DNA from 4 places in the Pseudaeromonas sp. HNCC25DJ182 genome. Region 2 is predicted to be linked to each of the others. Evidence: predicted binding sites of a transcription regulator. Region 2 holds the regulator's gene; each other region holds the start of a gene.
The links. Region 2 encodes sigma-54, which starts transcription at its own class of promoters, with help from an activator protein. Its sites were predicted from a motif close to TGGCACNGTTTTNGCTT; they were not measured.

Region 1 (7,631 bases), on a different contig from region 2:
TTAAACTCACGCAGCAGAGGAGCTTGGCTTTCCAATACCCCCTTGACCTCAACCCCAACAGCACCTTCTTTTTCTCCCTGCATCACATCGGCTAATGCAGAGGCAAAAACTGGCCGCCTGGCGCGGTAAGTTGTTTCCGCACTGGAGCTGACGCTTTCGGCATTTGCCAAATTACTGGCAGTGGCATTCAGACGCACCGATTGCGCACTCATTGCGGAACCCGCTATATCAAAGATACGGAACAGACTCATGCCTGATCTCCTTTAATCGCCTTGAGCAAACCAGATATGCGGCTATTAAGAAATTCCAGAGACGCCTGGTATTCGAGCCCATTTTCCATAAACGAGGTACGCTCCTGCTGCACATCCACCGTGTTCCCATCGCCCGTATCTGGTTGATTTGGAACACGATATTTAACGTTTCCTGCGAGGGATGAGCTGCTGCCCCCCTGGATATGGCGCGCATCCGATGTCGCCAGAGCAAAACCGCTTTGGGTGCGAGATTGCGCCTGCTCCAGTGCGGAGGAGAAGTCGAGGTCTCGAGCTTTGTATCCGGGGGTATCAGCATTGGCAATATTTGCCGCCAGCACCTCAGCCCGAGCGGACCGGGCTCCGATGGTGTACTGATGAATCCCAAACGCTTTATCAAATGAAATGGCCATGGCGCACCTCCTGCCAATAACTTAGCAAGAGGTGTGCCATAACAAGAGGATGGTTATTTGACTTTGTAGACAATACCGGGGTTGCAGCGGATCATCTCAAAACGATCGGTCAGACCGGTCAATGATTCCGAAGCCCCCAGCATCAGGTAACCGCCAGGATTTAGACTTGAAGCAAACTGGTTCAGGATCTTGGACTTCACTTCCGGAGCGAAGTAGATCAGCACGTTGCGACAAAAAATAATATCGAACTTACCCAGCAGACTGTAATTATCGAGCAGGTTGAAGGGCCGGAAACTCACCAATTTTTTGACGCGTTCGCTGACCCGCATCTTGTTGTCACCATAAGGCTCGAAAAATTGACGCTTTCGCTCCGGCGACAAGCCTCGCGCCAACGCCAGGCTATCGTAAATCCCCTCTTTGCATTGATTCAACATGGAAGCCGATATATCGGTACCGACGATCTGCACCCCGCCAGGCAGGGTTCCTGGTCGTTTGAACTGGTGTTCCAGCGCAGTCATGGCGATGGAATAAGGCTCTTGCCCTGAGGAGCTGGCTGCCGACCAAATCTTCAACGGGCGCCCCGCCTTTCCCAGCTCAAGAAAAATTTTATCGGTAAGCAACTGAAAAGGATAAACATCTCGAAACCATAACGTTTCATTGGTCGTCATGGCATCGACCACAGTCATCTTTAGATCCCGTTCCTTGGGATCCATCGAACGCTTGATCAGATCAGAGAGTGTGGCCGCACCGAACTGCCCCAATAAGGGGGCAAGTCGGCTCTTGACCAGATACTGCTTATTGGCGCCCAGCACAATACCGCTTTGGGCCTCCAAAAAGGCACTGAACTGTTTATATAGGTCTTCGGACAGTGTCTTCATTAAAATTCTGCATTGGTTGATTACATCGCATCCTGAACGGCCTTGGCCAATTCATCCGGGTTAAACTTGGCAATGAAATTGTTAGCCCCCACTTTCTGCACCATTGCCTGGTTGAACACTCCGCTGAGCGAAGTGTGCAGTATGATATGCAACCCTCTGAGCGCGGGAGTGTTTCTAATTTCAGCAGTCAGGGTATAACCATCCATTTCCGGCATTTCGATATCGGAAATAACCAAGGAGATTTGATCCTCGATGGGTCCCTTTTTTGCCATATCATTCAACATGTTCAGCGCGTCTTTGCCATCTTTGGCCAGCAGGCATTTCACGCCAATGGTATTCAAGGCTCGTTCAACTTGCTTACGCGCAACCGAGGAGTCATCGGCGACCAGAACCGGACGGCCGTGAGGATCATGCTTCGGACTTTCGGCAACCAGCTCCTTGCTGACTTCGGTGTTAATGGGCGAAATTTCATCCAGAATTTTCTCCACATCCAGGATTTCAACCAATTCGCCATCTACCTCGGTCACTGCCGTCATATAGTTGAAACGACCCGCGCCCTTGGGCGGCGGCAAAATCGACTCCCAATTCATGTTGATGATTCGCTCAACCGAGCCGACCAAGAATCCCTGCACCGAGCGATTGTATTCCGCAATGATGATAAAGCACTTGGAAATATCGGCGATAGGACGCCCACCGGTTGCCAAGCTCAAATCAATCACGGAAATAGTCTGACCCCGGATGTGGGCAACACCCCGGACGTAAGGATGTAATTTCGGCATGACCGTCAATTGCGGGCATTGCAACACTTCGCGCACCTTGAACACGTTGATGCCAAATCGTTGACGTCCATTCAAACGAAAGAGCAACAACTCAAGGCGGTTCTGTCCCACCAGTTGGGTCAGCTGATTTACTGAGTCCAGGATACTCGCCATAATTCTCTCCATTTTGAGGCCGGTGGCACCAATCCTGCATTACCCAGTACAGGCAAAGCGGTTGTTGCAGGCTGTTGTTCTTCACGATGCCTGTATCATCCACGGGGTCATCGTCTTATTGCAAGGATAGTAGATTCTTATATGTCGTTATTTTGCTTTATCAGCAAGCACTTGAACATGATTAGTCGTCATAGTCTGATCTTGCCAACACTCCTGCTCGCCAATAGCCTTCATGCCGACGAGACAATCACCGAGCAGATGCGAACACTGGCGGAACAATTCATCTACAACCAGATGGTCATAGACCCAACCAGTCAGGTCGAGGTCACGGCAGCAACGATCGATACCCGTCACGCCATGCACCCATGCGACAAGAACCTTACAGCTAGTGTAGCCGGAAATGGCGATATCAAACGAAATACTACGGTCAGGCTGGTTTGTGAAGCAGAGCCACGCTGGGAGGTGTATGTTCCTGTCCGGGTTACCATTCTTCGCCCTTTTGTGACGGTCGCCGATGCCATCACCAAGGGTAGCGTCCTGACAGCCTCCAATCTAAAGCTAGACTTCATGGACGAAGTGATGATACGGGGTGACAGCTTTACTGAAATTGAACCTTTAGTTGGCAGCCGCAGCAAACGCGATCTGCGACCAGGCCAGCCTGTGCGACATAATCAAATCTGTGTAGTATGTAGAGATGATACTGTGCAGATTGAAGCGACAACATCGGCGCTTTCCATTAAAACCAGTGGCAAAGCCTTGCAAGATGGAACCTTTGGCCAATCAATCCGGGTTGAGAATCTTCGCTCAAAACGGGTCATCACAGCGACGGTCGAAGCCGTGGGCCAGGTGAAGGTAAAAATGTGAAACAGATTTACTTTTTTCCTAAAGTTAGTCCCTTGGTAGCCGATAAGCAGGCTAGAAGCGAATTACGCAAACAATAGGTAGCTCATCATGGCCATTCATAACGTCAACAACCTGATGAACAACCATTCCGGTAAGATCACGACGGGAACCGCAAGCCAAAGCAGTTCGAACGTCAGCAATCCGGCAGAGGTTGACGCGCAGGCAAAAAGCCAGCCACGCCAAGATGCGGTATTGCTTACCGATCAGGCTCAGGGGCTGAATAAATTGCAGCAACGAATCAAAGATGCGCCATCAACCAATCAAAGCAAGGTGGAAGCACTCAAGGCCGCCGTTGAAAAAGGCGACTATCGCGTTGATAGTCAGCGGGTTGCCCAGAAGATGTTGGATCTGGAATCCAATCTGGATTCTCTGACCCGATGACCGGACTCAATGAGCTGCTGCTGCAGCAAGATAAATTGCTGGATGACATGATGCTGCTGCTGGAGGAAGAGTTTGTCCTTCTCAAGCAGCGTCAGGCGCTTTCCCTTCCCGATATTGCCAGCAAGAAACAATTCCTGCTTGAACAGCTCCAGCGCAATGATGCTTCCATCAGCCATCATCCTGACCAGCCGCAACTCAATGGTCCGCTTTCCGCACAAAAAGAGCATCTGGTTGAAAAACTGCGGCAGTGCCAAGAGCGTAATGAAGTCAATGGCAAGCTGCTGGAGCTGAGTCTGGCATCTAATCGCCGCCTGTCTGGAGTGCTGAGCCAGATCCGTGACCGCAACAGCATGACCTATGACAGCAAGGGCACAGCCCATGCCGTCGGTCATATGAATCTCAACTTGAAAGCCTGAGCCTTACAGCTCCAGCCCGGTTCGATTGAGAAATGAAAACGCCAGGTTAATACCTGGCGTTTTCATTTTTAGCGCGAGCGCCTTGGCGTCAACTAGAACGCGCCTTGCAGCTTGTACAGATCGAACAACACCCGGGTATCCAGCTCCAATTCGGTGGCGTACATATTGTCTATCGGGTAGCTCTTGAGAACTCGAGCTCCGCGCACCATGCCATCCACCGAGGCCTGTAGCTGATTACTGGTTTGCACCGCATCACGCAGGGTGGTGGAGCCCTGCAGCGATTGACCGTACACCTGTTCGGTTAGTTCGCGATAGGCATCCAACTTGGATGCCCGGATGGCCTGTAACATCTTCTCACCTTGGCTGGGGCCAGGCTGCACATCGACAACCGCATAACCAATCGCTCGCAGGATTGGAAAACGCTCCGGCTCCTCGACCTGATATCGAGTCACGCCATTTTGTGAGCAACCACCCAGCCACAACAGGCTCACAACGATCAGGCACTGTTTCCACATCATATTCGCCTCAATGGGTTAATGGCACCGAGTTACTGTATTGTCCATACGGGAACTCGCCACGCACAATCATGCCCTTGGTCACGGTCACCGCACGTCCTGAGTCGAGTCCCCCCTTGAGCAGACTGGTCGGCACAAAACCTTGTGCCGTCGCTTCGACCATCCGGGTCTTCAGGCTGACAATGCGGGCGTTGATGACAATTCCTTTTTCATTCCGGGACATGGTTCCGGTGAGTATGCGCGAAGCAGGCACTCGCTTGGAAAGTTCGGTCCAGTCGCGGCTGAACACAAAATCCCCTTCCGGCGTCACCTTGATACTGCCGGTCAGCTTATAATCCAATACCACCTCACCTCGACGATGCAACTCATGGACCATGTCTTCCGCGATCTGTTGACCTAACCAGTTGGTATTTTCCAGAGTATTCAGGTTTACGAACGAGGTCACTGCAATCGGCGACAAGGTTGTATTGCCAGCCAGTTTATTGGTAAACAACCGATCCGCCATAGAGGACACCAGGCGATTGAGCTCACCGCCCTCGACGGAATAAGGGTCGCCCTGGCTGGCAGATTCTGAGGAACAGCCACTCAGCAACAACAAGCACATCCATAAGGCCGTTTTTTTCATAACGTGTTCCAACCTGTTTGTTATTCGGCGTTTCACCTGTATCGGCCAGACCATGCATTCCTTAAGCCGGAATTGCACCTTTTAAGGTTCGGCATACAAAATGCATTTACCTGCTCAAATCCCTAGCAAGATGAATACCATGAAACGATGGATTTGGCTGATATTCCTGCTGGCATGGCCAGCATACGCACAATGGATCACCGCCAGTGGCAGTGCGCCCATCATCAATGGCGATCAGGATGAAGCCCGGGCTCAAGCCACCCAGGATGCTCTGCGGCAAGCCATGCTGCAGGCTGGCGCATCCGTATCCAGCATCCAGAGCCTGAGCAATGGCGCCCTGATTCGGGATCAGTTCCAGATCCGCGCCAACAGCGAGATCCGTCAATACAATCTGTTGCAGGAAGAAGTCCGCAACGGGCGGCTCAGTGTCAGCCTACGCGCCTATATAGTTGCAGATCGCACCCGCTGCGCCGGTGCCAGCTATGCCAAGGGCATCACGCTGGTTCGCTTTCGCTTTGCCAATCCGGAACAGGCCAGCTACGGCCAATTGTTCGACTTGCATCGCGAGCTGACCCGTCAAATATTTAACCGCTTGGGAAAATTAAGCCAGAATTTTGTCACTCGTCGCTGGCTGGACGCCAACCTCGGGCTGGACCCGCGCCGACTGGAGCAAGGCGAAACGGGTTACATCGGTCAGATGCAAAGTCTGGCCGCCGAAACCGATAGCCAGTATCTGTTGTTTGGTGTGCTGGAGGATATTTCGTTGCGCGATGCCGATGGCAATATGCTGGAGCAATGGCTGCGCGATCCCATCCGTCACTTCACCCTGCAGTTGTATCTGTTTGATGGTCTGACCGGGGAACTCGTCGATCAACCGCACTATGAAACCGAAGCTATCTGGGACTTTGCCAAGCAGGAGGGCGTGGATGTAACTTCACAACGTTTCTGGAGTTCGGCGTATGGCCAGGAAATTACCGCTCAGCTGAATCGGGCAGTGCAGGATATGCAGATGAAATTGCAGTGTACCAATCCGGTGGCGCGCATTCTGCGCATCGATGGCGACAACTACCATATCAATTTGGGTAAGCGTCACGGTATCAAGACCGGCGAACGCTTCTACATAGAACACAAAGCCAACTTCACCGATGGCTATGGTCGGGAACGAACCGTTCGCAACCCGGCGATGGGACAGATGGAAGTCAAACGAGTGTATGACAATAATGCCATCATGATGCCGCTGAACCGCTATGCGGCCGGCAACATCCAGATCAATGATCTGGCGATTCTGGAATAACCCACTGATCAGACTGGACGTATTGTGCATCCGGTCTGGCTTTCAACGTTTGCTTTGTTATAATGCCCGCCGCCTTCGGCTCACGCCTTGAAGGCTTGGGTCCCCGTAGTTTAACTGGATAAAACTGTTGCCTCCTAAGCGACCGATCTGGGTTCGATTCCCGGCGGGGACACCATAGCAAAACGCAGCCCAAGGCTGCGTTTTTTGCTTTTGGAACATAGCGCTTGGAACATAGTGTCAAACCCCCGAGGCCAATGTTCCGGCTAATACGGCAACAGTTGCCGCCCAAATGCCCCATCCCAGCTACCGAGCGACAGGCATTAACTCAACTGTTTCGCGGGGGATGTCGTTGCGGGCTACTGTGGGCAAAGCGCATACCGAGTGCGGCGACGGCGCAGACAAACAGTAACAACGCGCTGATGAGCAGCAGCCGGGTGATCAACTCCTGATGCCGGATAAACAACGGGATCGACATCATACCCCTCCCCAACAGACTCAGCAGCTGAGTCCACAAGAAGGCACTGGCAAAACTGGCCACAACCATGCGCAGCGGCGGCAGTTTTCCCATGCCCATCAACATGGGTGTCAACACCCGAATCACCGGCACAAAACGCGATGAAAACATGGCTAAAAAGCCATACCGCGACAGCAGTTGCGTCGCTTGGAACAGGCGTTGCTGCGGAACGATCCGCTGCAAATGGTCCATCAGCACGGTTCCTTGCAGGACTCGCCCCTGCAGATAGGCCAGCAAGCTTCCCATCCCGGCCGCGCATGGCAGATAAAGCAGCGTCACCTCAGGCCCTAACACTCCGACTCCGACCAAGCCGCCAGCTAACAGCATCAAACTGTCACCGGGCAAGGGCAGAAACACAAAGCTGGACTCCAAAAACAGGATGACAACCAGGCAACTGATCAACAAGCCCACGGAATGGAGTGCCACTAACTGATCAAAATCCTGATTCCAAATGGCCAGCAACATGTCATACATGCAATTCAACTCTCATCATAGGGTTTCGGCACATCACC
Region 2 (7,631 bases):
CAGCCTTGCGCGGGCTGCAGGAATATATCAATGATGAATTCACTCGTGCCTGTGACCTGATGCTCCGCTGCACCGGAAAAGTTATCGTCATGGGCATGGGCAAATCCGGCCATATAGCGCGCAAAATGGCTGCCAGCTTCGCCAGTACCGGTACGGCGGCTTTTTTTGTCCACCCTGGTGAAGCCAGTCATGGCGACCTGGGAATGATATCCCCGCAGGATGTGGTCATCGCCATCTCCAACTCGGGAGAAAGCAGCGAAATTCTGGCGGTATTGCCGGTTCTGAAACGCTGGGGTAACCCGCTCATCTGTATGACCAGCAATCCCGCTTCCACCATGGGCAACGAGGCTGATATTCATCTGTGTATCCGGGTCCCCGAAGAAGCCTGTCCGCTGGGACTCGCCCCCACCGCCAGTACCACAGCCACGCTGGTCATGGGAGATGCCCTGGCCGTCGCCTTGCTGGAGGCTCGTGGATTTACCAGTGAAGACTTTGCCATGTCGCATCCTGGTGGCGCCCTGGGCCGTAAGCTGTTGCTGCGCAATTCCGATCTGATGCACAGCGGTGACCTGCTGCCAGCCGTCTCGCGCGAGGCATCCATTCGTGATGCTCTGCTGGAAGTCAGTGCCAAGGGACTGGGCATGACCACCATCCTCAATGCCGACGGTACCTTGGCCGGGTTGTTTACCGATGGTGACCTGCGCCGGATCCTGGATCAGCGCGTTGACATCCATCAGACTCGTATCGAGAGTGTGATGAAAACCGGTTGTACGACAGTCCCAGCCGAAATGTTGGCTGCCGAGGCCGTACAATTGATGCAAACGAAAAAAATCAACGGCTTGGTCGTCGTCGATAAGAGTAACCGTCCAATCGGCGCCTTCAATATGCACGATGTGCTGAAAGCTGGAGTTGTCTGATGAGCCAAATCGAGACCCTGTATGGCCCGGTCAGCACCGATGTGTTCGCTCGTGCCGGACAGATCCGGCTGCTGGTGTGCGATGTGGACGGCGTCCTTTCGGATGGCCGCATCTACATGGGCAATCAGGGGGAGGAACTCAAGACGTTCCACACCAAAGACGGCTTTGGTCTCAAGGCACTACGCGATATTGGCATTGAGGTCGGTATCATCACCGGTCGGAGCTCGAAAATCGTCAGCGATCGGATGGCGGCGTTGGGTATTGAGCATCTCTATCAGGGCCAAGGCGCCAAGCTGCCCGCATTTCAGGATCTGCTGGATGTCCTCGGTCTGGAAGCCAATCAGGCGGCCTACATTGGCGATGATGTGATTGATATTCCAGTCATGCAGGCCAGTTGTCTGGGCGTTGCCGTGGCGGATGCGCACCCGTTAGCACAACGAGCCGCTCGTTACATCACCCGGCTACGCGGTGGCGAAGGTGCGGTGCGTGAAGTGTGCGATCTGCTGCTGCAAGCCAATCAGGCACTGGATCAGGCACAAGGGGCATCGGTATGAGTCGCCAGAATTGGCTGATTGGTCTGATGTTTCTCCTCGCCTTGGGGCTCTGGCGCTGGTTCGATCAGGAAAGTGACAACAGCCAGGCCCTGAACGGCTCGATCTACCAGCCCTCCTTTACCGCCAAGGCCTTGAGAACCCAGCATTACGATGCCAAAGGGCACCTCAAGGAAGAGTTGGCCGCCGACTACGCCGAACACTACGCTCAGTTAGAGATGAGCGAACTGGAGCATCCGCGTATCACGACCCGGGGTACTGATGGTAAACCACTATGGGAGCTCAGCGGCGAGAAGGGGGTTCTAAACAACAGTGATAGCGCTATTTTGCGCAATCAGGTGATCCTGAAGAATCTGAGCCCGCAGCCCATCGCCGAACGACTGACCACCGACTACATGGAGCTGGACCTAACTAACCAGCAGATGCGCACCAATCTGAAAGTCGTGATCGAAGGACCCGGCTTCCGCAATGAAGGGGTTGGTTTGTTGGGAAAACTGGACCAAAACAGCTATGAACTATTGGACAACAGTCATGCGATTTACTTTAACCAAGCCCGCTAAGGTGCTTTGCTGTCTGCTGCTGGCTTCCAGCGCCGGGATAGCCAAACAAACCGATTATCAGCAAAAAATATATGTCGACTCACAACGACAACTGGCCGAATTGGGCGACAACAAGGTGTCGTTTCTCGATGATGTGGTGATCACTCAAGGCACCATCAAAATCACGGCTAGTAAAGTCGAGGTCATTCGCAATGGCCAGAAGGGTGCAGAAGAGATGATCGCCTACGGTACTCCAGCGACCTTCTTCCAGGTCCTGGATAATGGTAAACCGGTCAAGGCCAGCGCCAACCGTCTGCACTACAAGCTCAAAGAGAAGCTGGTTGTGCTCAGCGACAAGGCCAAATTGCAGCAGGAAGATAATGAAGTGAGCGGCGATGTCATCCGCTATGACATCCAGAAGCAGCAAATGGCAGCTGAAAGTACCGCCAAGGGCTCACGAGTCAAGACCGTTTTCTTGCCGGAACAGTTGCAAGAGCAGACCAGTCAGAAGGATGGTCAATAAGATGTCGTTGTTAAAAGCCAGCGCTCTGAAGAAGAGTTATAAAAGCCGCACCGTAGTCAGTGACGTCAGCCTACAAGTGGAAACAGGGCAGGTCGTCGGCTTGCTCGGGCCTAATGGCGCCGGCAAAACCACCTCGTTCTACATGATTGTCGGCCTGGTACCCCAAGATGGCGGTAGCGTAACGGTCGATGACATCGACATCACCTCGTTGCCAATGCACGAACGCGCCAGAAACGGCATTGGTTACCTCCCCCAGGAGGCCTCGATCTTCCGTCGCCTCACGGTGGAACAAAATTTAATGGGTGTACTGGAAGTCCGTGGTGATCTCACCCGGGAGGAAAGAACGGACAAGATGGAGTCTCTTCTCGAGGAGTTTCACATCAGTCATATCCGCCATAGCCTTGGCATGAGCCTCTCCGGCGGTGAACGACGACGGGTGGAAATCGCCAGAGCTCTGGCCGCAGACCCCAGATTTATCCTGTTAGATGAACCATTTGCCGGTGTCGACCCTATCTCGGTGATCGACATCAAACGCATCATCGAACATTTACGCGATCGTGGGCTTGGGGTATTAATTACCGATCATAACGTACGAGAAACCTTGGATGTCTGCGAGAAAGCCTATATCGTCAGTCATGGCAAGCTTATTGCCGAGGGCGCACCAAGCGACATCCTCAACAACGAACAGGTGAAAAAAGTTTATCTGGGAGAAGGATTCACCCTATAGGTAACACTCTCTGCAGGACCCGGTTTGTCGATTTAAGGAAAGAGCGATACTAATGAAACCGACTTTACAGTTGCGCCTTGGTCAGTCATTGGCCATGACGCCACAGCTTCAGCAAGCCATACGCTTGCTACAACTCTCCACACTGGAGCTCCAACAGGAGATCCAGCAGGCACTCGATGCCAATCCCCTGCTGGAGCAGGAGGAGAGTGATAATCTGGAGCCCATGTCGGAGCAAGAACGGGACGATGCCCAAGCCGCTGACGAAGCGCGAGATGAACAGGATGGTAGCCAGCTCAACACCAGCGACGCACTCAATCAGGAAAACATGCCGGATGAGTTGCCGATGGATACCACCTGGGATGAGCTGTATACCGCAGGAACCCATCAGGCCAGTGGCTTACCCAGCGGCGATGATGAGCCTGTCTATCAGGGTGAAACCACAGAAACACTACAAGATTATCTGCTTTGGCAAATGCAGTTGACGCCATTTAGCGAGCTGGATCAGGCAATCGCGCTCTCGATCATCGATGCCATTGATGAATCCGGTTACTTGACGGCCACTCTGGAAGATATTCTTGAAGCAGTGCAGTCCGATGAACAGGAAGTCGAACTGGATGAAGTCGAAGCCGTACTCAAACGAGTGCAGCACTTTGATCCCATCGGTGTCGCCTCCCGCTCCGTCCAGGAGTGTCTGTTGATCCAACTGGGACAATATCCACAGACCACGCCTTGGCTTCAAGAAGCTAAAACCATCCTGCAAGAGCATATGGATTTGCTGGCCAGTCGGGACTATCGCAATCTGGCTCGCAAGATGCAGCTCAAAGAGGGCGAGCTCAAAGAAGCACTGGATCTGATCCAGCATCTGGAGCCGCGGCCCGGCAACAGTATCATCCAAAGCGACTCCCAATATGTGATTCCGGATGTCGCAGTCAGCAAGAAACAGGGCAAGTGGGTGGTGGAATTAAACCCGGACGCCATGCCGAAAATTCGCATCAACGAAACCTATGCCTCCATGGCCCGCAGCGCGCGAAACAGCAGTGACAGTCAGTTCATCCGCTCACACTTGCAAGAGGCCAAATGGTTTATCAAGAGCCTGGAGAGCAGGAATGAGACCCTGCTGAAAGTAGCCAATTGTATCGTGTTGCAGCAGCAAGACTTCTTCGAATATGGCGAAGAGGCCATGAAGCCCATGGTTCTGAATGATGTCGCCGAAGCGGTAGAAATGCATGAGTCGACCATTTCGCGCGTGACCACACAAAAATTCATGCATACGCCTCGTGGAATCTTCGAACTTAAGTACTTTTTCTCAAGTCACGTCAATACTGATAATGGAGGGGAGTGTTCCTCCACCGCAATCCGGGCTTTGATCAAGAAGCTGGTCGCGGCGGAAAATACAGCAAAACCCTTAAGCGATAGCAAGATCGCGGATTTGCTTACTGAACAAGGTATTATGGTAGCCAGACGGACCATCGCTAAGTATCGAGAGTCCTTGTCAATACCGCCATCCAGTCAGCGCAAACGCCTGTTGTAGGCCAAACAAAAGGAAGACGTTATGCAAATTAACCTGTCAGGTCATCACATCGAAATTACCGACCCGCTGCGTGACTTCGTAAATAGCAAATTTGCCAAGCTGGAGCGTCACTTCGAACAGATCAATAATGTTCAAGTCATTCTCACGGTTGAAAAGCTCAACCAGATCGCCGAAGCCAAACTCAACGTCAATGGGGGCGAGATTTTTGCCAATTCCCAGCAAGCCGACATGTATGCCGCAATCGATACCTTGATTGATAAGCTGGATCGCCAGATCATCAAGCACAAAGAAAAATTGAATAGTAAGTAACTATGTTAATTCAGGACTTTCTCAGCAGGGACTGCACCAAAAGTGCAGTCCCTTGTTCCAGTAAAAAACGCGCCATTGAACTCATCAGTGAACTGGCCGCCCAGCGGTTAGGATTGGATGAGCAAGAACTATTTGAACGCCTGTTGGCCCGTGAAAAGATGGGCAGTACCGGCATTGGCGGCGCCATCGCCATTCCTCATGGCCGGATCCCGGACGGACACCCTTTGACAGCGGTATTTCTGACACTGGATCAAGCCATTGCCTTCGATGCGATCGATAACCAGCCTGTCGACATCCTGTTTGCCCTGCTGGTACCGGAAAGTGAATGTAAAACCCATCTCAAGACGCTCTCACTTATCGCTAGCAAGTTGAATGACAAGGCTTTTTGTCGTCTACTCCGCCAGGCCGAGAATGACGAAGCGCTCTATCAACTGATGATTGCCCCCTGAGGCGCCCATGAAATTGATCGTGGTCAGTGGCCGCTCTGGCTCGGGAAAAACCATAGCCCTGCGTGTCCTAGAAGACCTGGGCTACTATTGCGTCGATAATCTTCCGGTTACCTTACTGCCCCAATTGGTGCTGGAAGCCCGGGATCGTTATGACCAACTCGCCGTCAGCATTGATGTGCGTAACATGCCGGATGAAAGCGGTGATATTGATAACCTGCTGGGCCAAATCCGTCAGGCCAGCGATATCGAATTTTCCAGTATTTTTACCGATGCCGATAATGCCACGCTGATCCGTCGCTATGGCGAAAGCAGGCGTTTACATCCACTGTCGCGCAAGCACCTCTCGCTGGATCAAGCCATCCAACAAGAGACCCATCTCCTAGCGCCCCTGTCATCCACGGCGGATCTGCGGATTGATACCAGCATGCTGAGCATTCACGACCTCAGCGAGCAGATCTGTGAACGAGTTTTGGGACGCAAAGAAAAAGAACTGGTTCTGGTCTTTGAGTCGTTCGGCTTCAAACATGGCACCCCCAAAGATGCAGATTTCGTATTCGATGCCCGGTTTCTCCCTAATCCACACTGGGTTCCTGAGCTCAGGGTTCTGACCGGGCTGGATGCACCAGTCCGTGAATACCTGCAAGCACAGCCGGATGTCATGCTCTACAGCCAGCAGATCGAAACCCTGCTGAGTAACTGGCTTCCCCATCTGGAGCGGAACAACCGTAGCTATGTCACGGTTGCCATCGGGTGTACTGGAGGGCAACACAGATCCGTGTTCATCACCGAACTGTTAGCCGCCAGTTTCCGCGCCAGAAACAAGACCGTCCAGGTCCGTCATCGAACGCTGGAGAAATCCCATGCCTCGCATTGAGAAACGACTACCCATCATCAACAAACTCGGACTTCACGCCCGTGCTGCCATCAAACTAGTGCAACTCACCGCCAGCTATCAGGCAACCATCATGGTCAGCAATGAAGAAAAAGAGGCCAGCGCAGATAGCGTCATGGGGTTATTGATGCTTGAGGCCGCTCAAGGATCCAGTATTCATGTCACCTGCGAAGGTCCGGATGCCGAGGCGGTCATGGACGCCGTCGAGCAACTGGTCGCGGCACGATTCGAAGAAGCAGAATAAGATTCGAAGCAGCAAACATGAAAAAAACGCCGGTTTTATAACCGGCGTTTTTTGTGCTCGTAATCGTTGACTGGTTAATTACACCTGCATCTGCCACTGCTCAAAAAACAAGGTTGCTTCACGCTGCGCCTCGATTAATTGTGCAGCGTTCAGCAATCGCGCCATATTGTCTCGGAGCTGTTGTGCCTCACTGAGACGGCAACCGCCGGCAACCGCCAACGAACTCCAAACATAGGCCTGTTGATTATCCTGTGGCACACCCACCCCCTGCTGATACAGGCAAGCCAGGTTGTACTGCGCGAGGGCATGCCCTTGCTCTGCAGCCCGGGAGAACAGAGCCGCCGCTTGGTGGAAATTCTGTGGCGCTCCTCGGCCCTCCTGGAACATGACCCCAAGTTGGTACTGCGCTTTAGCATGTCCCTGATCGACCGCCAGACGATACCAGCTTGCCGCCTGCTGATAATCCAACTCAACCACTCGCCCGGTTTCGAACAACATGGCTAGGTGGTATTGCGCATCGGCATGCCCTAATTCCGCGGCCTGACGGAATAGCTGCAACGCACGACCACTATCGACCTCGCAACCAAGCCCCTGCAGACAGAGTTCTGCCAACTGGGAACAGCCCTGCGGATCACCCTGCGCAGCCGATTTATTGAACCAGGCAACGGCCTCGGCATCATCCTGCTGAACGCCCAAGCCTTGGCGGTACATAGTGCCCAAGCGATTCTGAGCCTCGGCCACTCCTTCAGCCGCTACCCGGCGATAGAATGAAAGCGCCTGTAGATGATCCTGCAAGACGCCTTGACCCAGTTCGTAAAGTCGCCCTAACGCCAGATAAGCCTGCTGATTTCCCTGCTCAGCCGATTTCCGGAACCACTGTACAGCCTGACGATAGTCTTGTTGCACGCCTCGACCCATCCGGTAAAAACCACCCAGGATGAACTGGCCT
Region 3 (7,631 bases), on a different contig from region 2:
ATCGGCATTGATCCCCAGCAAGCCCAACTGACGGGTGCGCTCTACCGCCGATCGTTGCAACTTGGCGACCATCGACTGATGGGCGTGGTTCAGCGCCGTGATGGCGGCCGTATCCCGATCCTTGAGCAGCTGAAATTGCTGTTCGAGCAGGCGTTGCAGTTCGGTGTAGTCGGCGATATCGGTTTGTATCCCCAGGATCAGGCTCTTGATGATCTCGCTACGGGTCATGAGCGGTGCATCTCCAGGATTGCTTCACTCAGCGCCTGGGTGTCCAGTACCAACTCACCCTTGGCGATCGCCTGCTGCAATTGCTGCACCTTCTCCATATCCACATCGCTGGTCGTTGCCAGCTCCTGCTGGGCGGCGTCGAGCCATAAGGCATCGCTGCTGACGCTACTTTCCGGGCTCTGGTAGCGGCTTGTGGTGCTGGCAACGGTTTCCCCGGCGGCCGCGGGTCGCGTGATGGCGCTGGATGATAATGCGCTGCTGGTGAAGTTCTGGGCATCCTGGGTAATTTTCATGCCGCTCTCCTGCAAATAAGTGTGCTACCTGAAAAGAAGCGACTGTGCCGGCGGAAAACTTGAGGCCCTCCTGCTTCCGCCCCGTTGCCCACGCCTGCCCGGTTTTCGGCGTGACCGGTGCACGGGCCATTCTGATCTCTCAAAAGCGGGTTTCGACCTCTCCGGCGGCGGTAACAGTGGCTTGCACTTCCTTATTACTCGTTACATTGCGCACGGTAATACTCTCCCCGAGTTCACCATCGGCCAGCGCGATGCCGCGCATACTGGCGCTGAACTCCGGGGTGCGCGCATAGAGGGTGACCTCCTGTCCCTTGTGGACCAGCAGGGGCGCGCCCAGATCGGCGGTGCTGAGCAACTGGCCGGCGCGGACCTTGCGCAAGGTGCGATAACCGAGCAGAGATTGCTGGATGGGGGTGAAACTGCGGAACAAACGATCCACGGTGACGTTTTGAGGCTGCAAATCGGTCGCTTGCAGCACTTGTCCCTTTTTCAGGCTATGCCGGGCCACCCACAGCTCCAGACTCAGACTGACATCTACTCGTCCCCGGGTCTGCCAGGCGGGGGATGCCGGACAACTGAGTTGATAGCTGAGTCGGCCCCAGGGTGGTGCCTGCGGGTTACTGCGCTGGATCTGCAAGGGCTGGGGGCAGGGCGGCAACTTGCTGGCTCCCTCGGGGAGCCAGGGGCTGTAGTGCACCTCGAGCGCCTGCCAGCCCAGCGTGGTCAGTTGTTGTTCCAGCTCCTGACGCGCCTGCTGGCTGAGGGCCTGCAGCAAGGCGTCAGGCTCGCTGGGAGCCGCCAGACACCCAAGCGGAAACAACAACAGCAGACTCAGGGCGAGCCGACGGCACCCAGCCGGAAGTCGGGCTTCCGCGTGCGGGTGACTCGATACTGATTTATCACATAACCTGTTGATTTATATGGCCTCGAATAGCTGGCACGACTCTTGTTAACTCGATTCTGGCAGAGAGTCATGCTCAGCTCAACAGGAGGAAGGAATGGCACTAAGTCTGGACGATGCGCTGGGGGTTTCACCCTATGCCCTGCAGACCAAGCTGGATCGTGCGCAGGTGATTGCCAGTAACCTGGCCAACGTCGATACCCCGGGCTATCTGGCCCAGGATCTGGACTACCAGGCGGTGATGAGTGATGTCGCCCGTCGTCAAGGTCAAGGCGAGACCGTGAGTGCCGCCAGTGATGCGGATTTGCTGTATCGCATCCCCTATCAGACCTCCCAGGATGGCAACACCGTCGAGTTGCAGGTTGAACAGAGCAAGTTTGCCGCCAACTCGGTGGCCTTCGACACCAGCCTGACCTTTCTGAACCTGAAAATCAAAGGGCTGACCACGGCCATCGAAGGAAGCTAAACCATGTCATTCGACGCGATTTACGACATTGCCGCCAGCTCCATGCGTGCCCAGACGGTGCGCCTGGATACCGTGGCCTCCAACCTGGCGAACGCCGATAGTGCTGCCGGCAGCGCCGATGCCGCTTATCGGGCGGTGCGCCCTGTGTTCCAGTCGGTCTATCAGCAGGTGCAGGAGTTGGGGCAACTGGGGGCGGCCAGCGTGGCGATCGCCGATGTGATCCCGAGTAATGACAAACCCCTGCAGCGTTACGAGCCGAACAATCCCCTGGCGGATGCCGATGGCCATGTCTACTACGCCAATATCAATACGGTGGAGGAGATGGCCGACATGATGAGTGCCTCGCGCAGCTTTGAAAGCAGCGTGGAAGTGCTCAAACGGATTGGCACCATGCAGCAGGGGCTGCTGGGTCTGGGTGAGCAGAGCTAAGGAGTACCGTAGTGACTATTTCCGTCGTATCAACCAGTAGTTCCACCACCAGCAGCAGCGATGAGGAAACCGTAAGCTCCAGCAGCACCTCGGACGAGCTGCAGATCGAGTTTATCGATCTGCTGGTAGCCCAGATCCAGAACCAGGATCCGACCGATCCCATCGACTCCAGCACCTATGTCAGCCAGCTCTCCCAGCTGAGCATGGTGCAGTCGCTGGAAGATCTCAGCAGTTTGCAGACCACCTCCAACGATTTGGTCGAGGATCTAACGGCGCTGCAGAGCACCAATCTGGTCGGGCAGAGTGTTCTGGTTGAAAGCAGCTCCACTACCTTGAGCGCCGATGGTTCCCTGAGTGGCCAGGTGACTCTCGACAGCGCCGCCGACAGCCTGACCATCAGTGTCTATGACGCGGATGGCACCCTGATCAGCAGCGAAACCAGCAGCAGTCCCAGTGCGGGGACCTACAGTTTCAGTTTCGATGATCTCGGCGCCGGAACCTACACGGTGACCGCAGTCTCCAGCGCCGACAGCACCACCACCAATGAGACCACGTATCTGAACTCCGAAGTGGAGTCCGTCACCCTGGATGATGACGGTGTCCAGCTTCAGGTTTCCGGCGCCGGAACTGTGGCGCTGGACGATGTGGTTGCCGTCTCCAAGACTTAACCCGAAGGAACCCTATTTATGTCTATGTACTCCATTGGTATGAGTGGTCTGCTGGCAACGAGCGACGCGCTGGATACCGTCAGTAACAACATCTCCAATGCTTCGACTGCGGGCTATAAATCCTCTTCCACCTCGTTTTCTGCCATCTACAGCGGTGGACAAGCGGGCGGTGTGGAGTCGTCCACCGTGACCCAGAGCTTCTCCAGCGATGGCTCCCTGGTGGAGTCCGGTAGCGATCTGGATCTGGCCATCTCCGGCAGTGGCTTCTTCGTGATCAGCGATGGCCAGGAAACGGCCTACACCCGGGCCGGTAATTTTTCGGTGGATTCCGATAACTATCTCCTGGCCAGCAACGGCTGGAACCTGCAGGGCTATGCCGTCAATGCGGATGGCGAGCTGGAAGAGGGGCAGGTGACCGATCTGCAGATCACCACCACCACCCTGGCGGCGGAAGCGTCGACCACGCTGGAGCTGGAGGCCAACCTCAACGCCTCGTCGACCACCATCACCGACAGTTTCGATATCGATGACAGCAGTACCTATAACTATTCGGCCACCTCGACCCTCTATGACTCGCTCGGCTCGGAACACACCCTGAGCCAGTACTATGTCAAAACCGGCGATAACAGCTGGTCGGTTTACTACAGCGTGGATGGTACCCAGCTGACGGATTCCAGCGGTGCTGCCGTGACGACGGCATTGACCTTTAACGAGGATGGGACCCTGGCCTCACCGACTACCGCGACCAGTCTCACCTTCAGTGCCGACGGCGCCGATGATGTCACCATCAGCGTGGATTACGGTGAGTTCACCCAATATTCGATGGACTCCACCACCACCACCAACGAAGCGGATGGTTACACGGCGGGCACCTTGTCGGATGTCTATTTCGATGATGAAGGCTACCTCTACGCCACCTACAGCAATGGCGAAACTCTGCTGCAAGGTCAGGTGGTATTGGCCACCTTCGTCAACGTCGATGGCCTGGAGCAGGGCGATGGCACCATCTGGTATGCCACCAAGGACTCCGGCAATGCGGTGCTGAGTACCGCCGGGGATGGCATTGCCGGCACCCTGACGGTCGGCTCTTATGAGGATTCGAATGTCGACATTACCGAAGAGCTGGTGGATCTGATGGCGCTGCAGCGCAACTACCAGGCCAACTCCAAGGTGCTGTCGACCGCCGATGAGCTCTCCAGCGTGCTGTTCAACACCTTCTGATAACGGATAACCAGTGGAAAAAGTCATCTATACCGCCATGTCGGGAGCCCAACACTCCCTCATGGCCCAGCAGATCCATGCCAATAACCTGGCGAACGTGGATACCACCGGCTTTCGCGCCGACTTCGAGCGGGTCAGCTCCACCGCCCTGCAGGGGGATGGCTTTGACAGCCGGGTATTGGCCAGCGAGCTGACACCGGGCACGGATTTCAGTGCCGCGGCTCTGGTCAGCACCGGACGTACCCTGGATGTCGGTATTCGCGGCAGCGGTTGGTTGGCGGTGCAGACCGCCGCAGGCGAAGAGGCCTATACCCGGGCGGGCAATATGAATGTGGAGTCCGATGGCCGCCTGACCGTGAATGGCCGCGCCGTATTGGGCGAGGGCGGCGAGCTGGTCTTGCCCGATTACCGGGATCTGGATATCGGCAGCGATGGCACCATTACCGTGACCCCTCCGGGTGGCGGCGCGCTGATCGAAGCCGGGCGTATCAAGTTGGTCAATCCGGAGACCAGCCAGTTGGTCAAGGGCACCGATGGCCTGTTTCGCCTCGACAGTGGGGAGACGGCGGAGAGCGACGAGAACGTGATCCTGGCCAGTGGTCATCTGGAGGACTCCAACGTCAACGCCGTCGACGAGATGATCCAGAGCCTGCAGATGACGCGCAATTTCGAGCTGCAGGTCAAGTTGATGCAGAGCTCTGACGAGCAGGCGAAATTGGGTAACGAGATGATTTCGGCCTGAGCCGCACAGCAACAGGATGATGAGTAGATGCAAACAGCCTTATGGGTAAGCAAGACCGGTCTGGCGGCGATGGATGCCAAGCTGACCACCATTTCCAACAACCTGGCCAACGTGGATACCACCGGCTTCAAGAAGGATAGGATCGCGTTTCAGGACCTGTTCTATCAGGTGCAGGTGCAGCCGGGTGCGCAGCTGGATCAGCAGAATGAGTCGCCCAGTGGTATCCAGCTGGGGAACGGGGTGCGGGTGGTCGGTACCCAGAAGGTGTTTACCACCGGGGATTACGAGACCACCAGCAATCAGCTGGATCTGGCGATCAACGGTCAGGGCTTCTTCCAGGTGGAGCTGCCCAACGGTGAGACCGCCTACACCCGGGATGGCCAGTTCCAGGTCAACTCCGACAGCGTGGTGGTCAACGCCTCCGGGCTGCCCTTGCTGCCGCAGATTACTGTGCCGGAAAACACCACCGCCATCAGTGTCGGCACCGATGGCACGGTTTCCGCCACCATCAGTGGTCAGGCCGAGGCGCAGGAGCTGGGCCAGGTGACCTTGGTCAATTTCGTCAATCCGGCCGGCTTGGCGGCCACCGGCGGTAACCTGTATCAGGCCACCGAAGCCTCGGGGGATGCGGTGGAAGGGGTGCCGGGCGAGGACTCTTTCGGCGCATTGAAGCAGTATGCGCTGGAAAACTCCAACGTCAGCGTGGTGGAGGAGATGGTGGATATGATCGCCACCCAGCGCGCCTACGAGATGAATGCCAAGGTGGTTGCCGCATCCGACGAGATGCTGCAATACGTCTCCCAGAATATGTAAGCGGAATATCGCCATGAGATGTTGCATCCTTTTGCTTCTGCCCCTGTGGCTCGCCGCCTGTTCCAGCTATGAGGTGATCCCGCCTGCCGATGACGAGGCGCAGTGGCGACCCACGGCACCCGTCAGCACCACGAGCAAGGGCGAGGATGGCAGCCTCTATCGCCGCGATTACATGTTTACCCTGTTTCAGGACCGCAGAGCCTACCGGATCGGTGACATCCTGACCGTGACCCTGGAAGAGAGCACCCAGTCGAGCAAGAAGGCGGCGACCCAGCTCGGCAAGAGCAGCAGCCTGGAGTTGCCGACCCCGACCATAGGCGGCAAGGCGAAGAACAGCTGGACTACCAGCCTGGAGGCGGATCGGGGCTTTGACGGCTCCGCAACCTCCAGCCAGCAGAACAGCCTGTCGGGGGCCATCACGGTGACGGTGGCCAATGTGCTGAGCAACGGCGTGCTGCAGATCCGCGGTGAGAAATGGATCCGCCTCAATCAAGGGGATGAATACATCCGGCTCAATGGCACGGTTCGGGTCGAAGATATCGATCAGGCCAACCGCATCTCCTCCCAGCGCATCGCCGATGCCCATATCACCTATGCCGGTCGTGGGGCTCTGGCCGACACCAACCAGTCGGGCTGGTTAAGCACCTTCTTCAACAGCGCCTTGTCGCCCCTGTAGGAACCGTTATGAAACCATTTGTTTATGTTGCGCTGGCCTTGTTGCTGGCGCCGGTTCACGCCAAGGTGACCCTGCCGCAGTCGGTACGATCCCGCCCCTTGCTGGATATCGTCGATGTGCAGGGGGTGCGCGATAACTTGCTGGTGGGCTACGGTCTGGTGGTGGGGCTCTCCGGCAGCGGGGATCGCAATCAGGTGGAGTTCACCAGCCAGTCGATGACCAACATGCTCAAGCAGTTCGGCGTGCAGCTGCCGGATGATCTGGATCCCAAGCTGAAGAACGTGGCGGCGGTGTCGGTGCAGGCGCGCTTACCCGCCTTTGCCGGGCGCGGTCAGCAGCTGGATATCACCATCTCCTCGATTGGCGATGCCAAGAGTCTGCGTGGGGGCGCCCTGCTGCTGACACCGCTGCGCGGCATCGACGGCGAGGTCTATGCCGTGGCCCAGGGCAATGTGGTGGTCGGCGGTCTGAAGGCGGAAGGGGAATCCGGCAGCTCGGTGACGGTCAATGTGCCGACCAGCGGCATCATACCCGGCGGTGGTATCGTCGAGCGGGAGATCCCCTTGAACTTCGGCGAGAAGCCGGAGGTGGTGCTGAATCTGTTGAGCCCGAATTTCCGCACCGCCAGTAATGTGGCGCGGGCGATCAATCGGCAGATGGGGCCTGTGGCCCGCGCGGTCTCGGCCGGTCGCATTCTGGTGCGTGCGCCGCAGGATGAGAGTCAGCGCACCTCGTTTCTGGCTCTGCTGCAAGATATCGATGTGGATATGGGACGGGAGCGACCGCGGGTGGTGTTCAACAGCCGTACCGGCACCGTGGTGATCGGTCAGGATGTCCGGGTCAGCAAGGCGGCGGTCAGCCACGGCAACCTGACGGTCAGCATTACCGAGAGCCAGAATGTCAGTCAGCCCAACGCCTTGTCGCTGGGGCAGACCACCACCACCCCCAACAGCAGTATCCAGGTCAATCATCCGCAGCAGAATATGTTCATCTGGCCGGAAGGCACCTCGCTGGAGGTGATCGTGAAGGCGATCAACTCGTTAGGTGCCAATCCGGATGATCTGATGGCGATCCTGCAGGCGTTGCATGAAGCTGGCGCCCTGGATGCGGAATTGATGGTGATCTGACGATGAAAATTGATGCCAATGAGTCAAGCAGCAACCTGAGTTTTTATCAGGATATTCAAGGGCTAAA
Region 4 (7,631 bases), on a different contig from region 2:
AGGTGGCACTGGTGGGGGCTGGCCCCGGCGATGTGGAGTTGCTGACCCTCAAGGCGTTGCGCCTGCTGCAACAGGCCGATGCCGTGGTGTATGACCGCTTGGTGGGTGAGGAGATCCTGGCACTGATCCCGGCACGGGCTCAGCGCCATGATGTGGGCAAGCGCTGCGGGGTTAAAAGCTTGTCCCAGGAGGCGATCGGTGAGCTGTTGATCAGCCTGGCCCTGCAGGGCAAGCGGGTGGTGCGCCTCAAGGGCGGTGACCCCTATGTGTTCGGGCGGGGTGGAGAAGAAGCACTGGCGCTGCAGGCGCGCGGCATCCGCTTTGTGGTGGTCCCCGGCATCACGGCGGCGCTGGGATGCGCCGCCAGTTGCGGCATCCCGCTGACCCATCGCGGGATTTCCCGCTCGGTGACGCTAGTGACCGGCCATCTGCAGGCTGAGGCGCAGCAGAGCGAGCAACTGTTTCACGGCTGGCAGGCCCTGGTGAGCGGTGGTCATACGCTGGTGTTTTACATGGGGCTGGAGCAGGCGGATCATATTCAGCAAGGTCTGCTGAGTGCTGGAGCCGATGGATCCCTACCGGTAGCCCTGATCATTGCCGGCACCATGCGGCATCAGCAGGTGGTGATCAGCTCCCTGAGTGATTTGGCGCAGCAGGCCGAACGACTCAAGGGGCAGACCCCGGTGTTGATCCTGGTGGGCGAAGTGGTGCGGTTACGGGAGCAACTGGCCCAGATCGGGGAAACCCTGTTGTCCCAGGTGGCATAACGGGCTGCCACGAGCTTTTCATAATGTTGCAAAAATAATGCTTTTTTATGCCAAGAGCTCTGAGGTAGCCTTGCTCTTGATATCAACGCCGGGACGGCGCATGCCCAGGGCTGGGAGCAGGGATGAGTTTTTCCAGAATATTGATCTACGCTGACGAGGTGGCGCAGGCTAACCGGCTGGCACTCTTGCTTAGCCGGTATGGTCATGAGCCGGTCCTGGCCTCCAGCAGCGACCCCTTGCGCTTACCAGCGGCGCTCAATGGCGCCATGCTGGATTGCCGACGCCTGACCGCCGAATGGCGCGTGCTGGCGATCACCCTGGCTCTGCAGGGCATTCCCGTGGTGTTGTTTACCGAAGCACTCCCCGACCATCTGCAGGCACAGTTACTGGATGCCGGTGTCACCTTGGTTCCCCATCGACTGACGGACAAAGAGCCGGTAGAGAGCTGGATCAAGCAGGCGCGGGCCCAGCATGCCATGGTGCGGCGTCAGCGTGAGGCGGTGGCGGATATCAGTCAGAAGCTGGAAGAGCGCAAGCTGATTGATCGCGCCAAAGGACAGCTGATGAAACGGCATGGGCTGGATGAGGAGGCAGCGTTTGCGGCTTTGCGCAGCAGTGCCATGCAGCATGGCATCAGCCTCGGCGAGTTGTCCCGACGCCTGTTGCTTCAGCTATCGGATTGAACTTGCTGCTATTTTTGTGACTATCCACCAATTTTTAACCTTGCGTCCTGTACCCGTTTTTCGCGCTCTGTAAGGTGAGTTGGCTATCAATTCGTTAATACTTCAATAGTAATCAATTAGATAGATGTTTTACTGGGTCGAGTGGCGCGTGTAAGGGCAGGTTTCATATCCCGAATGGATAGGGGCAGAATGTAGGGAGACAGGGATGAGGAGGACGCTGCGCTGGATGGCCTTGGCCATGCTGTTGAGCCCAGGATGTTGGGGTGCACAGGCGCAACAAACGTTGGTGGTGGCTTTTAGTGAAGCACCGCCCTGGAAAATCCTTTCACCACGCCAGGAATATACCGGTATCGATATGGATATTCTGCAGCGGCTGGCCACCAAGCATGATCTGCGGTTGGTGGTTAAACCGGCTCCCTTGGCCCGCTGTCTGGCGATGCTCAAGAGCGGTGATGCCGATGTGGTCAGCAATCTGATGCGCACGGCGGACAGGGAAACCTTTATCCGTTATTTGGATGTGCCCTATCAGACCCATACCGATAAGGTGTTCTATCTGCAGGCGGGCAATCCCCGAAATATCAATCGCTATGAGGAACTCGAGGGGTTATCCATCGGCGTTAAACGCGGCGCCAAGTACTCCCCCCGTTTTGATAGCGACCCGCAGTTGTACAAGGAGTCCGCAGTAACGAGTCTGGTGAATCTCAAGAAGCTGGCCATCGGGCGTCTCGATGCGGTACTCAGTACCGAGAGTGAAGGGGATTACTGGATCAAACATCTCAACTGGCAGGGGACTTTCAAGAAGGCAGCTCTGCGATTCGACGAGCCCAGAGCCGTCTATTTCGGACTCTCCCGCCGCTCGAAACTGTTGAACCTTGCTTCGGCGTTCGAGACAGACTTGCGCCAGTTGCTACAAAGTGGCGAACTGGCGCAGATCCGGGCCCAGTATTAAGCGCTTTGGCCACTGGCTATTTCTTTTGCTCCGGTTGGCAGTAGGCAGGGATCCGAACCTCTTCTAGTGCCTGTAACAACTCCTGGTTCTCCACTTTCTGTTGCCAGTGGTTGCTGTGTACCAGCTCCGTCAATGGTAGGCGCTGACGCCAGCCTTTGGCTTGTAACTCCGGCTCCGGCAGAAACTCACTGACATAGCCGATACACAGATAGGCGAGCGGGTAGACATGACTCGGCAAGCCCAGCGTCCGGGCCAACTGCTCATTGTCGAAGATACTGACCCAGCCGATGCCGATCCCTTCGGCCCGCGCCGCCAGCCACAAGTTCTGCACCGCCAGGCAGGCGCTGAACAGATCCATCTCCAGAATGCTGGTCCGCCCCAGGACGGTCGGGCCACCCCGACCGCGATCACAGGTGATGCACAGATTGATGGGGCTCTCCAGAATGCCTTCCAGCTTCAGGCGCCGATACAGGGTGGCCTTGTCACCGGCTTCATCCGCGAAACGTTCGGCCGCCTGACCGTTGGCGATATCGAAGAGGGCTTTGACCCGCATCTTGATGGCCGGATCGTCGATGACGATGAAATCCCAGGGCTGCATAAAGCCGACGGATGGCGCGTGATGAGCGGCATGGAGCAAACGGGCCAGTAGCGGGGCCGGTATTGGATCGGGCAGAAACTGCGAGCGCACATCCCGCCGCTCGTAGATGGCGCGATACAAGCCCTGTTGTTGATCGTGACTGAACGGGAGGGAGGACATGGCAACTCCGGAAGCTAGCGGTGGCCCATTATGCAGAAAAGTGGCCTGGTTCAGTAGCCTGTTGCCACAGGGAATGCCATTCCAGACCGAGATTGCAGTTGGGCGAGCGGTCACAGTTATGACTGGCTGTGGTGCGGTGGCGCCATCTTGGTGCACCCCTTCGACGCTTGCTGGGCAAAAATCGGCTGAAGATGGCTAAAAAAGCCATGTTAATGGCCGGTTAACTACTTTTTCATCTTGGCACAGAAACTGAATAGTACTCCTTGAGTCAGGAGCAGGTGCCCGACCTCGGCCAACGGCGGTCGAATGGTTACCAGGCCCTAATCCTGAAGAACGAATGACCCATTGATATGAACAGATGGCAACGACGCCCCGCAGATCTCCGGATCTGCGGGGCGTTTTTGTTTCAGGGAGGAACCACCATGCACGCATCCAAAAAAACTCTGTTGGCTCTTGGCATCACCGCCGCTGTGATCAGCCAGTCCGTTCTAGCCGCCGTCGGCGCCCCGGAAAAAGAGGAGCTCAAACTGGGCTTTATCAAGCTGACGGACATGGCGCCCTTGGCCGTGGCCTATGAAAAGGGCTTTTTCGAAGAGGAGGGGCTGTACGTCACCCTGGAAGCGCAAGCCAACTGGAAGGTGTTGCTGGATCGGGTGATCGATGGCCAACTCGATGGTGCCCATATGCTTGCCGGTCAGCCGATCGGTGCCACCCTGGGGGTCGGCACCAAGGCCGAGGTAGTCACTGCATTCAGCATGGATCTCAATGGTAACGCCATTACCGTTTCCAACGATGTCTGGCAGAAGATGTTGCCCAATCTGGCCAAGGGCAGCGATGGCAAACCCCTGCATCCGATCCAGGCCGATGCCCTCAAGCCAGTTGTTGCCAGCTACAAGGAGCAGGGTAAGGCCTTTAACTTCGGCATGGTGTTCCCGGTCTCCACCCACAACTATGAACTGCGTTATTGGTTAGCCGCCGGTGGTATTCACCCCGGTTTTTATGCGCCGGCCAAGGGCGACAACTCCGGTCAACTCCAGGGCGACGTATTGCTCTCCGTGACGCCACCACCCCAGATGCCAGCTACTCTGGAGTCCGGAACCATCAACGGTTACTGCGTCGGTGAGCCCTGGAACCAGGCGGCTGTTGCCAAGGGGATTGGCGTGCCTGTGGTGACCGATGAACAGATCTGGAACAACAACCCGGAAAAGGTCTTTGGTGTTACCCAAGCCTTCGCTGACCAGTATCCCAATACCCATATCCATCTGATCAAGGCGCTGATCCGCGCCGCCTACTGGCTGGATGCCAACAACAACGCCAACCGACTTGAGGCAGTGAACATCATCTCCCGCCCCAACTATGTGGGGGCCGATGCCAAGGTGATCGCCAACTCCATGACCGGCACCTTCGAGTACGAGAAGGGGGACAAGCGCCCGGCTTCGGACTTCAACGTCTTCTTCCGTCATCACGCTACCTATCCCTACTACTCGGATGCCATCTGGTACATGACCCAGATGCGGCGCTGGGGCCAGATTGCCGAGGCCAAACCGGACAGCTGGTATGCGGAGATGGCCAAGAAGGTCTATCGCCCGGATGTCTATGCCATCGCCGCCAAGGAGCTGATTGCCGAAGGCAAGATGAAGGCCAGCGACTTCCCGGATTTTGCCAGCGAGAGCGGCTATAAACCGGCGGATAACCACTTTATCGATGGCGTGACTTATGACGGTCATACCCCGAATGCCTATCTGCAGCAATTCACCATTGGCCTCAAGGGCGAGCAAAAACTGTAACGACCCGATGGACCTAGCGGGTGGCTATTGATAGCCACCCGAGCTGAACAAGGAACCGAACTATGCAAACCATGATTCATCGTATCAACCCATTTGCCGGTCCCTGGGGCCTGACCCAGCTGAAGGCGGGCGGCGCTCGCGCTTGGCGCAGCAGTCTGCTGCCGATGTTGGGGATCCTCGCCTTTTTGCTGGTTTGGCAGATGCTGGCCAGCCAGGTGCAGACCTCGTTGGGCAATCTGCCCGGTCCCATTGCCACCGGCAAACAGCTGGTCGCTCTGTACCAGGAGCACAGCGCCGAACGGGAGAAGCGGGACGCTTTCTATGCCCGCCAGGCAGAGCGCAATGCCCAGAAGCTGGCGGCCAACCCGCAAGCCGAGGTGAAGGTCCGCCCCTATACCGGACGGGATACTTTCTTCGATCAGATCCTCACCAGTCTGGTGACCGTCGCCACCGGGTTTGGCATCGCCGTGCTGATCGCCATTCCGGCCGGGATCCTGCTCGGTCTGAACCAGACTCTGTATCAGGCCATCAATCCGGTGGTGCAGATCCTCAAACCCATCTCGCCTCTGGCCTGGTTGCCGCTGGTGACCATGGTGGTCAGCGCCGTCTATGTGTCACCAGATCCGGCTCTGGCCAAGAGCTTCGTCATCTCGGCCTTCACGGTCAGCCTGTGCAGCCTGTGGCCGACGTTGCTCAACACCATTGTCGGGGTGGCCAGTATCGATCCGGATCTGCAAAACGTCAGCCGGGTGCTGAAACTCGCCCCGCTGACCCATGTGCGCAAAATCGTGCTGCCCTCGGCCATCCCGATGATTTTCACTGGCTTGCGCCTGTCGCTGGGGGTGGCCTGGATGGTGCTGATCGCCGCCGAGATGCTGGCGCAGAACCCCGGTCTCGGCAAGTTCGTCTGGGACGAATTCCAGAATGGTAGCTCGGAGTCGCTGGCACGCATCATGGTCGCTGTCGTCACCATCGGGGTCATAGGTTTCATGCTGGATCGCGGCATGTTGGCCTTGCAGAAATGGATTTCCTGGGACAAGCGCAGCGAACTGCGCTGAGTCATCCCGGTCGCAGAAAGGAAGGAGAATTCCCATGTCAAAACACTATCTGGATCTGAGCAATGTCGGCATGCGCTTTGCCACCCCCTCCGGCTGGTTTGAAGCCCTGGTGGACGTCGATCTGAAGATCGCCAAGGGCGAATTTATCTCGCTGATTGGCCACTCCGGTTGCGGCAAGAGTACGGTGCTGAATCTGGTGGCGGGTCTGAACGATCCCACCTCCGGCGGCATCATCCTCGATGGCCGTGAGGTCGCAGGTCCGGGCCCCGAACGCTCCGTGGTGTTCCAGAATCACGCCCTGCTGCCCTGGCTGTCGGTCTACGAGAACGTCGAGCTGGCGGTGCGACAGGTGATGAAGGGGGCTCCCAAGGCGGCGGTCGCCGAACGGGTGCGTTACTACCTCTCCCTGGTGCAGATGGATCACGCCCTGGAGAAGAAGCCCCACGAAATATCCGGTGGCATGAAACAGCGAGTCGGTATTGCCCGCGCCCTGTCGCTGTCCCCCAAGGTACTGCTGATGGATGAACCTTTCGGTGCTCTGGATGCCCTGACCCGGGCTCACCTGCAGGATGCGCTGATGGAGATCCAGGCCGAACTCAACAACACCGTCATCATGATTACCCATGACGTGGACGAGGCGGTGCTGCTCTCGGATCGCATCGTCATGATGACCAATGGTCCATCGGCCACCATCGGCGAGATCCTCGAGATTAGCCTGCCGCGGCCGCGTAACCGGGTGGCTCTGGCCGAGGATGTGGAATATCACCGTCTGCGCCAGCGGGTACTGAGCTTCCTGTATGAAAAACACAGCAAGGTGACACCGCTAAAAAAGCCCAAGGCTGAGGCCCGCAGCGCCGTGGCGTAACGGGCTCCCCGGATGACCCTGGGGACGCAGGATTTTTGCCCTGTACCCGATCCGGGGAGGGGCAAAACACTCAATGAGGCGTGTGGCATGACGAGACGGTATGCCCGCCGGGATGGAGAAAAAAGATGAACAAACAGCAACTGCTGGTGGTCGGCAACGGCATGGTGGGACACCACTTTATTGAACAACTGGTCAACGCCGGAGGGCTGGATACTTTTGCGGTGACCGTGCTGGGGGCTGAGCCGGACAGCGCCTACGACCGGGTGCATCTGTCGGAAGTATTTGGTGGCCGGGCACCCATAGAGTTGCAAATGGCCGATCCGGAGTGGTACGCCGCTCAAGGCGTGAAGCTGATCCTGGCCAGTGCCGCCGAGGCGCTGGATCTGGCGGCCAAGACGGTGACCACCTGTCATGGTGAGGTCTATGGCTATGACCAGCTGGTGCTGGCCACCGGCTCTTACCCCTTTGTGCCGCCGATCCCGGGTCACACCCGCGCCGGCTGCTATGTCTATCGTACACTCGCGGATCTGGAAGCGATCCGCGATGCCTGTGCCGGAGGACGCACCGGTGTGGTGGTCGGCGGTGGCTTGTTGGGGTTGGAAGCGGCCAATGCCCTGCGCCTGCTGGGGCTGGAGACCCATGTCATCGAATTTGCGCCGCGCTTGATGCCGGTACAGCTGGATGCGGTGGGCGGGGATCTGCTGCGCAGCAAGATCCAGAGCCTGGGGGTGCAGGTCCACGTAAACACCGCCACCGAGTGCATCG

Region 1: a site for sigma-54 is predicted at 2,495-2,511, ahead of flgA (flagellar basal body P-ring formation chaperone FlgA). Genes of this name have one in related genera too.
Region 3: a site for sigma-54 is predicted at 1,457-1,473, ahead of flgB (flagellar basal body rod protein FlgB). Genes of this name have one in related genera too.
Region 4: a site for sigma-54 is predicted at 3,395-3,411, ahead of ACZYUB_RS13185 (CmpA/NrtA family ABC transporter substrate-binding protein). Genes of this name have one in related genera too.

Annotation. Positions count from the first base shown of each region.
Region 1 covers NZ_JBVAYG010000008.1:98,119-105,749, forward strand. Annotated here, with positions in the region: gene flgC (flagellar basal body rod protein FlgC) at 1-251, opposite strand, end outside; gene flgB (flagellar basal body rod protein FlgB) at 248-661, opposite strand; gene ACZYUB_RS08545 (CheR family methyltransferase) at 715-1,539, opposite strand; gene ACZYUB_RS08550 (chemotaxis protein CheV) at 1,560-2,471, opposite strand; gene flgA (flagellar basal body P-ring formation chaperone FlgA) at 2,613-3,335, shown strand; gene flgM (flagellar biosynthesis anti-sigma factor FlgM) at 3,423-3,755, shown strand; gene flgN (flagellar export chaperone FlgN) at 3,752-4,171, shown strand; gene ACZYUB_RS08570 (LPP20 family lipoprotein) at 4,264-4,689, opposite strand; gene ACZYUB_RS08575 (FlgO family outer membrane protein) at 4,697-5,311, opposite strand; gene ACZYUB_RS08580 (flagellar assembly protein T N-terminal domain-containing protein) at 5,451-6,605, shown strand; tRNA gene ACZYUB_RS08585 (tRNA-Arg) at 6,705-6,780, shown strand; gene ACZYUB_RS08590 (DedA family protein) at 6,931-7,593, opposite strand.
Region 2 covers NZ_JBVAYG010000002.1:79,544-87,174, reverse strand. Annotated here, with positions in the region: gene kdsD (arabinose-5-phosphate isomerase KdsD) at 1-917, shown strand, start outside; gene kdsC (3-deoxy-manno-octulosonate-8-phosphatase KdsC) at 917-1,471, shown strand; gene lptC (LPS export ABC transporter periplasmic protein LptC) at 1,468-2,028, shown strand; gene lptA (lipopolysaccharide transport periplasmic protein LptA) at 2,000-2,530, shown strand; gene lptB (LPS export ABC transporter ATP-binding protein) at 2,532-3,257, shown strand; gene ACZYUB_RS02190 (RNA polymerase factor sigma-54) at 3,310-4,788, shown strand; gene hpf (ribosome hibernation promoting factor) at 4,810-5,097, shown strand; gene ptsN (PTS IIA-like nitrogen regulatory protein PtsN) at 5,100-5,546, shown strand; gene rapZ (RNase adapter RapZ) at 5,554-6,420, shown strand; gene ACZYUB_RS02170 (HPr family phosphocarrier protein) at 6,407-6,682, shown strand; gene ACZYUB_RS02165 (SEL1-like repeat protein) at 6,761-7,631, opposite strand, start outside.
Region 3 covers NZ_JBVAYG010000005.1:149,400-157,030, forward strand. Annotated here, with positions in the region: gene ACZYUB_RS06140 (flagellar protein FlgN) at 1-228, opposite strand, end outside; gene flgM (flagellar biosynthesis anti-sigma factor FlgM) at 225-521, opposite strand; gene flgA (flagellar basal body P-ring formation chaperone FlgA) at 661-1,344, opposite strand; gene flgB (flagellar basal body rod protein FlgB) at 1,520-1,888, shown strand; gene flgC (flagellar basal body rod protein FlgC) at 1,892-2,317, shown strand; gene ACZYUB_RS06165 (flagellar hook assembly protein FlgD) at 2,329-2,985, shown strand; gene ACZYUB_RS06170 (flagellar hook protein FlgE) at 3,004-4,206, shown strand; gene ACZYUB_RS06175 (flagellar basal body rod protein FlgF) at 4,220-4,948, shown strand; gene flgG (flagellar basal-body rod protein FlgG) at 4,976-5,761, shown strand; gene flgH (flagellar basal body L-ring protein FlgH) at 5,775-6,437, shown strand; gene fgIL (lateral flagellar basal body P-ring FlgIL) at 6,446-7,564, shown strand; gene ACZYUB_RS06195 (rod-binding protein) at 7,567-7,631, shown strand, end outside.
Region 4 covers NZ_JBVAYG010000016.1:63,574-71,204, reverse strand. Annotated here, with positions in the region: gene cobA (uroporphyrinogen-III C-methyltransferase) at 1-767, shown strand, start outside; gene ACZYUB_RS13200 (ANTAR domain-containing response regulator) at 890-1,450, shown strand; gene ACZYUB_RS13195 (substrate-binding periplasmic protein) at 1,656-2,399, shown strand; gene bluB (5,6-dimethylbenzimidazole synthase) at 2,416-3,156, opposite strand; gene ACZYUB_RS13185 (CmpA/NrtA family ABC transporter substrate-binding protein) at 3,579-4,943, shown strand; gene ACZYUB_RS13180 (ABC transporter permease) at 5,006-6,001, shown strand; gene ACZYUB_RS13175 (ABC transporter ATP-binding protein) at 6,036-6,866, shown strand; gene nirB (nitrite reductase large subunit NirB) at 6,992-7,631, shown strand, end outside.